DNA from 3 places in the Propionispora hippei DSM 15287 genome. Region 2 is predicted to be linked to each of the others. Evidence: riboswitches for the same ligand, from Rfam matches in the RefSeq annotation. Region 2 holds a riboswitch; each other region holds the start of a gene.
The links. A riboswitch is a leader RNA that binds a small molecule or an ion and turns the genes downstream of it on or off. The one in region 2 is predicted to bind cobalamin.
Positions count from the first base shown of each region.

Region 1 (3,254 bases), on a different contig from region 2:
TCTTTTTACACCGTCAACCGTTTTCGCCCCGCAGGGAGAATGAATAGCAGCCACGATTTCCGCTTCGGTAACGGTTTCACAGCGGCAAATAACGCGTCCGTATAATGGATTTTTACGAATGAGCGTTTGTTTCTGCTCATTTGATAATTCACGGAATACAATTTTGGGTTCATTATGGCTAATAAATTTTTTCTTAGGCAGCAGCAGCAAACCACACTCTTTTAAAAGTTCAGCGACAAGCTCGGCAATGGCCGGAGCAGCCGTCAAACCAGGCGACTGAATACCGGCGGCATGAATTAACCCGTTAACAACCGTTGATGGACGAATCACAAAATCATCGCTATCGGCAACAGCCCGCAGACCGGAAAACTCGGTAATCGATGCATTCAGCGGTATAGCCGGGAACAAACGTTTAGCGCCTGTGATAACCTCCTGGAAACCGGCGGCGGTTGTCGCCAGATTTTCTTTGACGGCTATCGTCAAATTCTCCTCCTCAGGCATATTCTGGGCGTTCGGTCCAATGAAAGTATTACCGTGTACGGTAGGTGCAACTAAAATACCTTTCGAGTGCTTGGTTGGTGTGGGAAATAGTACGTGGTTCACTCTGGGTCCGGCGTTTTTATCAAATAATATATATTCGCCTTTGCGCGGAGTAAGGGTAAAGCTGCTATCACCTGCCAGACGGGCGACCGCATCGGCATAAAGTCCAGCGGCATTGATGACATAGCTGGCTGTAATCGAGCCTTGCGGTGTCCTGACCCCGGTAATCCGGCCATTGGTTATTTCCATATTGGTAACAGGACATTCTGTAAGAATTTGCACACCATTTTGGGCAGCGTTTTCGGCAAACGCAAGTGCAGCGTCAAACGGAAGAAAGATTCCTGTTGAAGGCGCCCACAACGCGCCTTCAGCGTTCACTAAGCCGGGTTCCTTGGTCAGCACTTCCTCCCGGCTCAGCAAGGCCAGCCCAGGCACCTGGTTCTGGTTTCCCCGGTTCAAAAGTTCCGCTAAGGTCTGCAGTTCGTCTTTATCAGTAGCAACAACCAGTGAACCTATCCATTGGATGGCAAGAGACAACTCCTCCCGCAACGCATGGTACAGAGCATTACCCCGTACATTTAATCTGGCTTTCAGCGTCCCCGGTTTGGCATCAAACCCCGCGTGAAGGATGGCACTGTTTGCCTTGGTGGTTCCGGCGGCCAGTTCCGGTTCCTTTTCCAGCAAGACAACGCGTAGCTGGTATTTGGCTAATTCCCTGGCAATAGCCGTACCAACGATGCCGCCACCAATGATAACGATATCGGATTTAAGTGTTGACATATTTTCACTCCCTGTATGACTGCAATAGTTAATTAATAGAAAAAATAAAAAAGCCGGATAAACATCTGCCGTTCAGACATTTATTCGGACTTCTCTTTGTTCTGTCCAGCTAGGGAGCCATTGATTTATTCCCACTGTACGTCCAGACCGACAGTCTCATAAATCAGAGGTTCCCTATTAAATTGTATTGGTCATAGCTTTATATTTACCGCCATTCGATTATTTCGACCATTTCACCGTTAAACATAAGATAAGAACATATTCGTACTTATGCAAAAAAGCAGGTTTCCTTTATGATCAACCTCACAGCCGTTAAAGTTGATTACAAAGGAAGCCCGCTCCTTCAGCCGTTTTCGGACACCCCAAAAACAGCCTATGCATATAGACTTTCCGTCATAATCGCCTTCCCGTCGCTCGCAGGTCAACCGGTGATTGTCAGATAGGCAGTTCTCCTGGCTCTGCGTCATCGCTTCTCCAATCCTTCCCAGGATGAATATCCCAGTGGCCTTGCCTTTTGGAGTCGCTCTTCATTACAGTGGCGGGACCGCACCGGTCTTGCACCGGACTTCCCTATTAAGCCCCGCAGGGCACCTACCTCTTTGCGTATTTCGTTTTAAAAATCCACAACAACTGCCCGCTCCAATCCGGCAGTCGCAACCGGAATCCCCCCTCACAATATAAAATAGGTTTCTTTTGTCATCAACTTTCGCCTGCTGCCGAAAAAATTGATTACAAAAGAAACCTATCTTCAAAGCGTCATACAAGATGCCTAAAAAGAGGCAACCCAAAGACAGCCTATGCATATAGACTTCCCTTATAATCGCCTTCCCGTCGCTCGCAGGTCAATCGGTGATTGTCAGATAGGCAGTTCTCCTGGCTCTGCGTCATCGCTTCTCCAATCCTTCCCAGGATAATATCCCAGTGGCCTTGCCTTTGGAGTCACTCTTCATTACAGTGGCGGGACCGCACCGGTCTTGCACCGGACTTCCCTATTAAGCCCCGCAGGGCACCTACCTCTTTGCGTATTTCATTGTATATTCATAACTTTCTCATTTAACATATCATGCAGCAAACAGGAAGTCAAATAAAAAGCCTTCTATATAATGTATACACAGGCTAAATATTGAATACAGTATTCTCTATTCTTTTGTTTGTCCAGCCAAAATCCTTAACAGGCGGTCAGTCCGCCATCGACCGACCATAAGGCACCGGTAACAAAAGCGGCCTGCGGCGAAGCCAGAAACAAAATTACCTGAGCCACCTCATCGGGCGTTCCCAAGCGTCCCAAGGGATAAATACCGGCCATATCCCGCAGTGTTCTTTCCCTGTCCGCGACCTGCTCCAATTGTTTTTCCAGCAAAGGGGTCTGAATATCGCCGGGGCATACGGCATTGACCCTGATGCCATAGGGCGCCAGCTCCAGCGCCAAAGCCTTGGTAAAAGTGTTGACAGCCCCTTTTGCCGCACAATAGGCGGTGCACAGCCAGTTGCCCTGCAGCCCGGCATCGGAAGAGACATTAACAATAGCGCCGCCCTTGCCTTTCTTTAATTCCGGCACAGCAAACTTAGCAATAAAATAAGTCCCTTTCATATTCACATCCATGATCGCTGCATAATCATCCTCGGTAACCTCTTCGATGACTTTCTCCTGATAGGCACCGGCACAATTAACGACAATATCCAGCCGGCCCATAATCCTGCAGGTTTGCATGACCGCTTTCTGACAGTCAGCTACCTTAGCCACATCGGCTTCGATATAGCAGACTTTTCCGTATAAGCTTAATTCCTGTACCGCCTTTTCGCCTTTCTTCCGATCCCTTCCCACAACGGCAACCCCGGCACCTTGCTCCAGGAATAGCCTGGCTGCCGCCAGGCCAATACCGGAGGTACCGCCGGTAATGAGTACCGCTTTTCCCTGTATGTTCATTGCTTAC
Region 1 covers NZ_FQZD01000020.1:60,371-63,624, reverse strand. Annotated here, with positions in the region: gene F3H20_RS12215 (NAD(P)/FAD-dependent oxidoreductase) at 1-1,320, opposite strand, end outside; cobalamin riboswitch at 1,746-1,930, opposite strand; cobalamin riboswitch at 2,167-2,349, opposite strand; gene F3H20_RS12210 (SDR family NAD(P)-dependent oxidoreductase) at 2,489-3,247, opposite strand.
Region 1: it holds a riboswitch for cobalamin, as region 2 does, so the genes downstream of both, F3H20_RS12215 (NAD(P)/FAD-dependent oxidoreductase) here and F3H20_RS17020 (PepSY-associated TM helix domain-containing protein) in region 2, are expected to answer to the same signal.

Region 2 (3,254 bases):
TCGATCATGGGCTGCATGGTTATGGGCGGACTGATCGTAAACTATGTTAAGGTGACCTGCGGTCTGACTGTCGTCACTTCAGGGGCGGAGTTCTCGTTGCAGAAAAGCCTGTTCGACGCGATCTTGCCCCATATTCTGCCGCTGGCCGCTACGATGGGTGTATATGGTTTGCTGCAAAAGAAATGGACCTCGGTCCGAATCATTCTGCTGATGGTTGTAATCGGCGTTGTCGGTGGTTTCTTTAATATATTTGTATAAATAAGCACTTGTGGGGCATCCTGAGGGGAGTTTCATCTTTGAGCGGCTTTCGATGGCGAAAGCCGCTCAAAGACTTGTTGCACTGGGAAGCCTTAACAGGTTTTCCTGTCGGAATCGTATTAAGTTTCCAATTTATAAAAAAGATAGAGCATTCCTGATAAAAAATGCAAATTATCCCTCGATAATCCTTGACTTTACCAGTCAGATTGATTAAAATGTTTTTATGAGATTTATGCCATGTATTCCATTAGCCCCGGAATTCAGGTTCAGAATCTAACCAACCCGTAACTTTTGCAACAAGGAGGGATACTATGAAAACAACATTTATGGCAAACGCAGCCAACGTAGAACGTAAATGGTATGTTGTAGATGCTGAAGGCAAGACTGTAGGTAGATTAGCCGCTGAAGTAGCCAAAATTCTTCGCGGAAAACATAAACCGACTTTTACTCCGCATGTTGATACAGGAGATCATGTCATCATAGTAAACGCAGCTAAGGTAGCGTTTACTGGTAAAAAATTGATCCAAAAAACATATTTCCGTCATTCCGGTTATCCAGGAGGTACTACCTTCACTACTGCCGGAAAAATGCTGGCTGAGAAGCCGGAAAGAGTTCTGGAAATCGCTATTAAAGGCATGCTGCCGAAAAATAGCCTGGGACGTCAAATGTACCGCAAATTGAACGTGTACAAAGGTGCTGATCATCCGCATGCCGCTCAGCAACCGGAAGTACTGGAACTTGATATTAGATAATACCGGAAAGGAGGAACATGAGTATGGCATTAGTTAGCTACTACGGCACAGGCCGCAGAAAAACTTCGGTTGCCAGAGTTCGTCTGGTTCCGGGAGAAGGCAATGTAATTATCAACGGCCGTCCGCTTGTTGAATATTTTGGTTTAAAAACTCTTGAACTGATTGTAAAACAGCCATTAAATCTTACCGAAACGATTGGTAAGTATGATGTATTGGCTAAGGTAGAGGGTGGCGGTCCTTCCGGACAGGCAGGCGCCATTCGCCACGGCATTTCCCGTGCTTTACTTAGAGTGGATCTCGAGTACCGCCCGTCTTTGAAACAGGCCGGCTTCCTGACTCGTGACCCCCGTGAAAAAGAACGCCGCAAATACGGTCTTAAGAAAGCCCGTAAAGCATCGCAGTTCTCGAAACGTTAATTTATTCAAAGCAGGACCCGCATCAACTCTGGTTGGTGCGGGTCTTTTTCTATTTACCGAATAAGTTAAGCTATTATTTTTCAACAATTTGACTGCATAAAGAATACTTAATAAAGTACCAATTGACATTTCCCCAAAAGTGCAGTATAGTAAGCGAGAAAAATAACAGATTTGGAACAGGTGCAATTGCGCTTAATAGAGAAGCCGGTACAAGCCGGCACGGTCCCGCCACTGTAAGGGGAGTCGCTCACAAGATGCCACTGGATATATTTCTGGGAAGGTGTGAGCCGATGAGGAACCTGAGTCAGGAGAACTGCCTGTTCAACAATCGCCGCTATGACCTGCGAGAGATGGGGAGGGGGATTTGGTTTGCTTGCGGTTTTTGCATGAGCCTTTTTCTTTGCATATGTGTGCGGAAAAGGCTCTTTTTTATTTTCAATTCAGGAGGAAAAACTATGCGTTATTGGTATAAAATTCACCGCTGGATTGGTTTCATTTGCCTGCTGTTCTTTCTATTGCTTTGCCTTACGGGGCTGCCGTTATTATTTAAGACGGAAATCCATGACTTTAATCTTTTGGATAAAGAAAATATGCATCCCGCCTCAGATTACAGGCAAATTTGGAGGGAAGTAGACGCTGGGGAAAGATTAGTGAAGGAAGGCTATTCCGGCAAGTCGATACGAAGTATTTCGGTCCAGCCCGATGAGGGAAGAATACTATTTCGGGTTCAGGACAAGGACAGCAACAAGCCGGTCGCTGCCCGGTTAAGCATGGGTGGCGAGCAGCTTGCCTATTATCCGTCAGACCATACCCTGCAGCCCTGGCACCAGGAGAAAATAAAATACCCCTGGCTGGCCGAATTCATGCATGAGATGCATCGTCTGCATATGTATCTTGGCATGGGCAAGGGCGGGATGGTGTTTTTAGGTTTCATGTGCTTTTTGAGCCTGGTCTCGGTTGTGTCCGGCTGCGTGCTTTACGGGCCGTTTATGAAACGAAGCCCCTTTGCCCTGATTGGCAACCGCAGTTGGCGGGAGCGGTGGTTTAGCTGGCACAAGTTTTTGGGCATTGTAACGGCTGTTTGGGCAATTATTTTATGTTTTAGCGGCGTTGTTATTGTTGTTTTTTCACTCAGCTACGGTTTGTATATTCAGGATTCAAAGACGGCGGCCCAGGACTATTGGCAGTCAGCTCCGGCGGCGGGAAAACATCTTTCCCTGGCTGAAGCCAAATCTTTTGTAATGGAAACCTTTCCTGACGATGTGATCCTTTCGCTTGATTTACCGGATAGAAGGCAGTCGCCGCCGGCTTATGTTTTCTACATTACACCGGCGACAGAGAATCCGCTGGATTTTTTGGGGCAGCTTGTTTTTATCCCGGACAAAAAAGGTATGGAGCCGCAATATTTCACAAAACCTTTACCGGATTATTTGTTTTTTGCCGGCTATATGTTGAAACTGCACATCCACAATCACGAACTGCTTATTTTAAAGATTCTATGGGCCCTTCTGGATATAGCGCTCATTTTTGTTATTCTATCCGGTCTGCTGGGGTGGCTCAGGAAAGGTGAAAAAATAGAACGCTCTTCTGTTGCCACGCCATCGCTCAACCGGCCGACGGCAGCAACCTGGAAATGGCCGGGTATTTTGGCCGGCTTAAGTCTGCTGGGCTTGTTTCTTCCCTTATACGGAACAGTGGGGGAATTTGCCGGCACCCTTGCCTGGCTGGCTGTAGCCTTGCTAAGCATTTTTTTGTGGCGGGAAAGAAATTCCCAAGTAACACATAGTTGATACTTATTGTAAACTTTTCAATCAGATTTATATAGGTA
Region 2 covers NZ_FQZD01000042.1:27,645-30,898, forward strand. Annotated here, with positions in the region: gene F3H20_RS17005 (PTS system mannose/fructose/sorbose family transporter subunit IID) at 1-258, shown strand, start outside; gene rplM (50S ribosomal protein L13) at 570-1,010, shown strand; gene rpsI (30S ribosomal protein S9) at 1,034-1,426, shown strand; cobalamin riboswitch at 1,588-1,761, shown strand; gene F3H20_RS17020 (PepSY-associated TM helix domain-containing protein) at 1,882-3,216, shown strand.

Region 3 (3,254 bases), on a different contig from region 2:
TCCCGGCTGCTCAATTCCTCCAGGGTAGCCGTAACAACCTGTTCATTTTCATAGGACAGCGCCAGACAAACAACTGCCGGCGTAGCTGCCGGCCAGCCGGCTGCCAGTAAATACCTGGCAATCGTACGGGAATTATTCTCACTGTCTGTTAAAATCCCCAGTTTTTTATCACACCGGTAAGCCAACGCCGCTGCATCGGCTTTGCGCCCATGCAGGCTGATCAGTGTGGCATCCTGCCAATAGTCGCTTGTACGGGCAAATGCCAACTGCAGGGAACTGATGCCGGGAATCACTTCGATGCATGCTGGGGGAAACCGGCGGCGGATCGCCGGCAATAAGCTGTAAAATCCCGGATCGCCGGATACCATGACAACCACATCGTGCGAGGCCAGTTCCTCTTCTATATAAGACAACACACCGGCAATATCGCCGTCAATGACTTTGCTTTTTACGCCTGCCGGCGCCAGCGTTTCCAGCGCCCGTTTACCGCCCACCAGAACGCGGGCCTGCTCAATGGTTCGCTTGGCAACCGGCAGCAGATAGTCCGCCGAGCCGGGCCCGATGCCTGCCACAATTATTTTATGTTCCACCCTAACTTCTCCCCTATCCTGACGGCACCTGCATCCATGCCCAATATGGACCCCTGCAGCGTGACAATGACCGTTCCCACTTCCAGGTCCTGAAATACATACCGCATGGCCCGTTGACTGGCCCGTTCCGCCAGCACTGCATGCACCTGCCGCAAACCGGCGTTTTCAATAAGCGGCAACGCGGCTTCGGTAGTGGCGCACCGCAAAATGGCCTGAACCGTCTGTTGTGACGCCCCCAGCGATGCGGCATAAGCCGCCAGCGTTTCCATGCGGCCGTCGGCCATACGGTTATGAGTATGAAAAATTCCGGCCGCCACTTTGCAAATCTTCCCCAGATGGCCAAACAGCAAGACCTGCTTCATCCCGTACCGAACGGCCTGTTCCAACATAAAGCCGATAAAATTGCTGGTTTGCACAATCTGCTCGGCCGGCAAACCGCATTTTTTTATCGCAATATCCTGACCGATCTTACCCGGCGCAAACACCACCGCATCGTGGCCGAGCGCTTTCACCACGCTGATCTGAGGCGCCAGCGAGTTTTTAAATGCTTCTTCCGACATAGGCTCTACAATCCCGGTTGTACCAATAATCGACAAACCGCCCTCTATACCCAGTACAGGATTTAACGTACGGGCCGCCAACGCTTCGCCGCCGGGAATGGATACGGTGACAACCGCACCCCAACCCGGGGGCAGAGCGTCCCGGACAGCCGACAGAATCATCTGACGGGGTCCCGGATTAATGGCCGGTTCACCGACAGGCACGGACAAGCCGGGCAGCGTAACCGTTCCCACGCCGCTCCCCGCCCGTAAAACAATATCCGCGCCTTCCGCCATCTCTACCGCTGCCTCAATCGTAACGCCATTAGTAATATCGGGGTCGTCGCCGGCATCCTTCACGACTGCCGCCTTACCAACCCGTTCGGTTCTGCTGCTGTCGGCAATGGCAACAGCAATGGACTTTTGCTGAGGTGACAATACAACAACCTGCTCCACCTGCTGGCCGCACCAGGCCAAAACAGCGGCCTTGGCTGCTGCTGCCGCACAGGTGCCTGTGGTAATCCCTGTTCGCATTTGTTTGAACAAACTAAAAAACCCCCTGTGACAAGAGGGTAAAAAACAACACAATGTAGATTTTACCCACCTGCCCATCTTCCGTAGGTCATAACGGTGTGTGTTAAAATAGGCAGGTCTCCTGACTTCGGATCAACGCACATCCGCACCTTCCCGGTTATCCCAGTGGCTACCGCGAATCTGCTCCCCATCACAGTGGCGGGACCGCTCCGGAATTTCACCGGCATTCCCTTTTAAGCATGACAAGCACCTATTTCCTTCCTTATTCAGCTACGGCAATATCGCCTGAAACCATCCTGCAACACCGGGGAATCACTCATTCTAGGTAACCGCTGATTTGAGTGATCCTGTCAGCCTAGCGAGAGATTTTTTCGCCGGGCAAGGAAGTAAAACCGCAGGAATAAGCGGCCCCTATTTCAAGATTTTGCTGACGCAGCCAGGCGGAAAAAGATCCGTCAGGACGCGCAGCGTGAATTAATCAGCGGTTCCCTTGCAAATTTTGTCTTATTTTATCTTATTCCACCCCGGCGCCTTGTTTTCCTGCTTGGCCGGTCCGTTAAGACACTGTTTATTATTCCTGAGTACGTACACAGCCTGACAAACCTTTTTCCGCCAGTCCGGCAGGCTCATTACATCAATGGTTCCCTAACAGAGCCAGATTATACAGACAGACCGGATGTGAAAAGGAAACGTTCAACCTTGCCTGAACGTTTCCTTCCGAATAGCTACCGCTGGGCATATAACTGGTTACCCAAAGCTAAGGCTTTTTGATTTTTTTCTTCCGTACCGCGCGGCACCCGGGCCAGTACTGCCTTGATTAAAGACGCTTCACTAACCGCACCGGTCGCGGCCACCAGCGCCCCAAGTGCAATGATATTGGCAAACATGGCATTGCCCAGTTCCTCGCGGGCTGTCCTGGTAATCGGCAAGTCAATCACTTCGGCCTCACGGCCGGAGATTTCCTTTACCAATGTGGAATCCGCCAGCAGTTTGCCGTTTTTCTTTAGTATATCGGCATACTTGTTGCAGGCTTCCTGGCTCATCACCAACAGAATATCCGGCGCCAATACCTTGGGATAGTCAATCTCGTCTTCACTGATAATGACTTCGGCCTTACTTGCTCCGCCACGGGCTTCCGGTCCGTACGACTGGGTCTGTATGGCCTGTTTTCCGTCAAGAATGGCGGCCTCCGCCAAAATGATGCCGGCCAGAATCAACCCTTGTCCGCCGGTACCACTTAAACTGATTTCCAGCATTACGCCTTGCCCCCTTCCTGCAGCCGCGCCACCAGTCTGGCATATTCCGCCGTATATTCCGCCGTGGGCGAATGGTAGAGCTCACCGATAACAAACTTGCCGGTCATTGCTTCCGGCGTCATCTTGGCCGCGGCCTTCGCCATCACGGCATGGTCACGCTGCCATAGCAGCATGGCCGCCGCTGTAGGCATTTTGTTTTTCCGGCCATAACCGATCGGACACTGGGTTATACCGTCAATCACGGAGAACCCTTTATTCTCAATCCCTTTGACAATGAGATCTGTCAACATGGCGGCATGGTACGCGGTTCCCCGCGCCACATAGGTGGCACCGGC
Region 3 covers NZ_FQZD01000004.1:61,503-64,756, reverse strand. Annotated here, with positions in the region: gene cbiE (precorrin-6y C5,15-methyltransferase (decarboxylating) subunit CbiE) at 1-590, opposite strand, end outside; gene cbiD (cobalt-precorrin-5B (C(1))-methyltransferase CbiD) at 575-1,675, opposite strand; cobalamin riboswitch at 1,758-1,932, opposite strand; gene F3H20_RS00295 (2-oxoacid:acceptor oxidoreductase family protein) at 2,389-2,919, opposite strand; gene F3H20_RS00290 (thiamine pyrophosphate-dependent enzyme) at 2,919-3,254, opposite strand, start outside.
Region 3: it holds a riboswitch for cobalamin, as region 2 does, so the genes downstream of both, cbiD (cobalt-precorrin-5B (C(1))-methyltransferase CbiD) here and F3H20_RS17020 (PepSY-associated TM helix domain-containing protein) in region 2, are expected to answer to the same signal.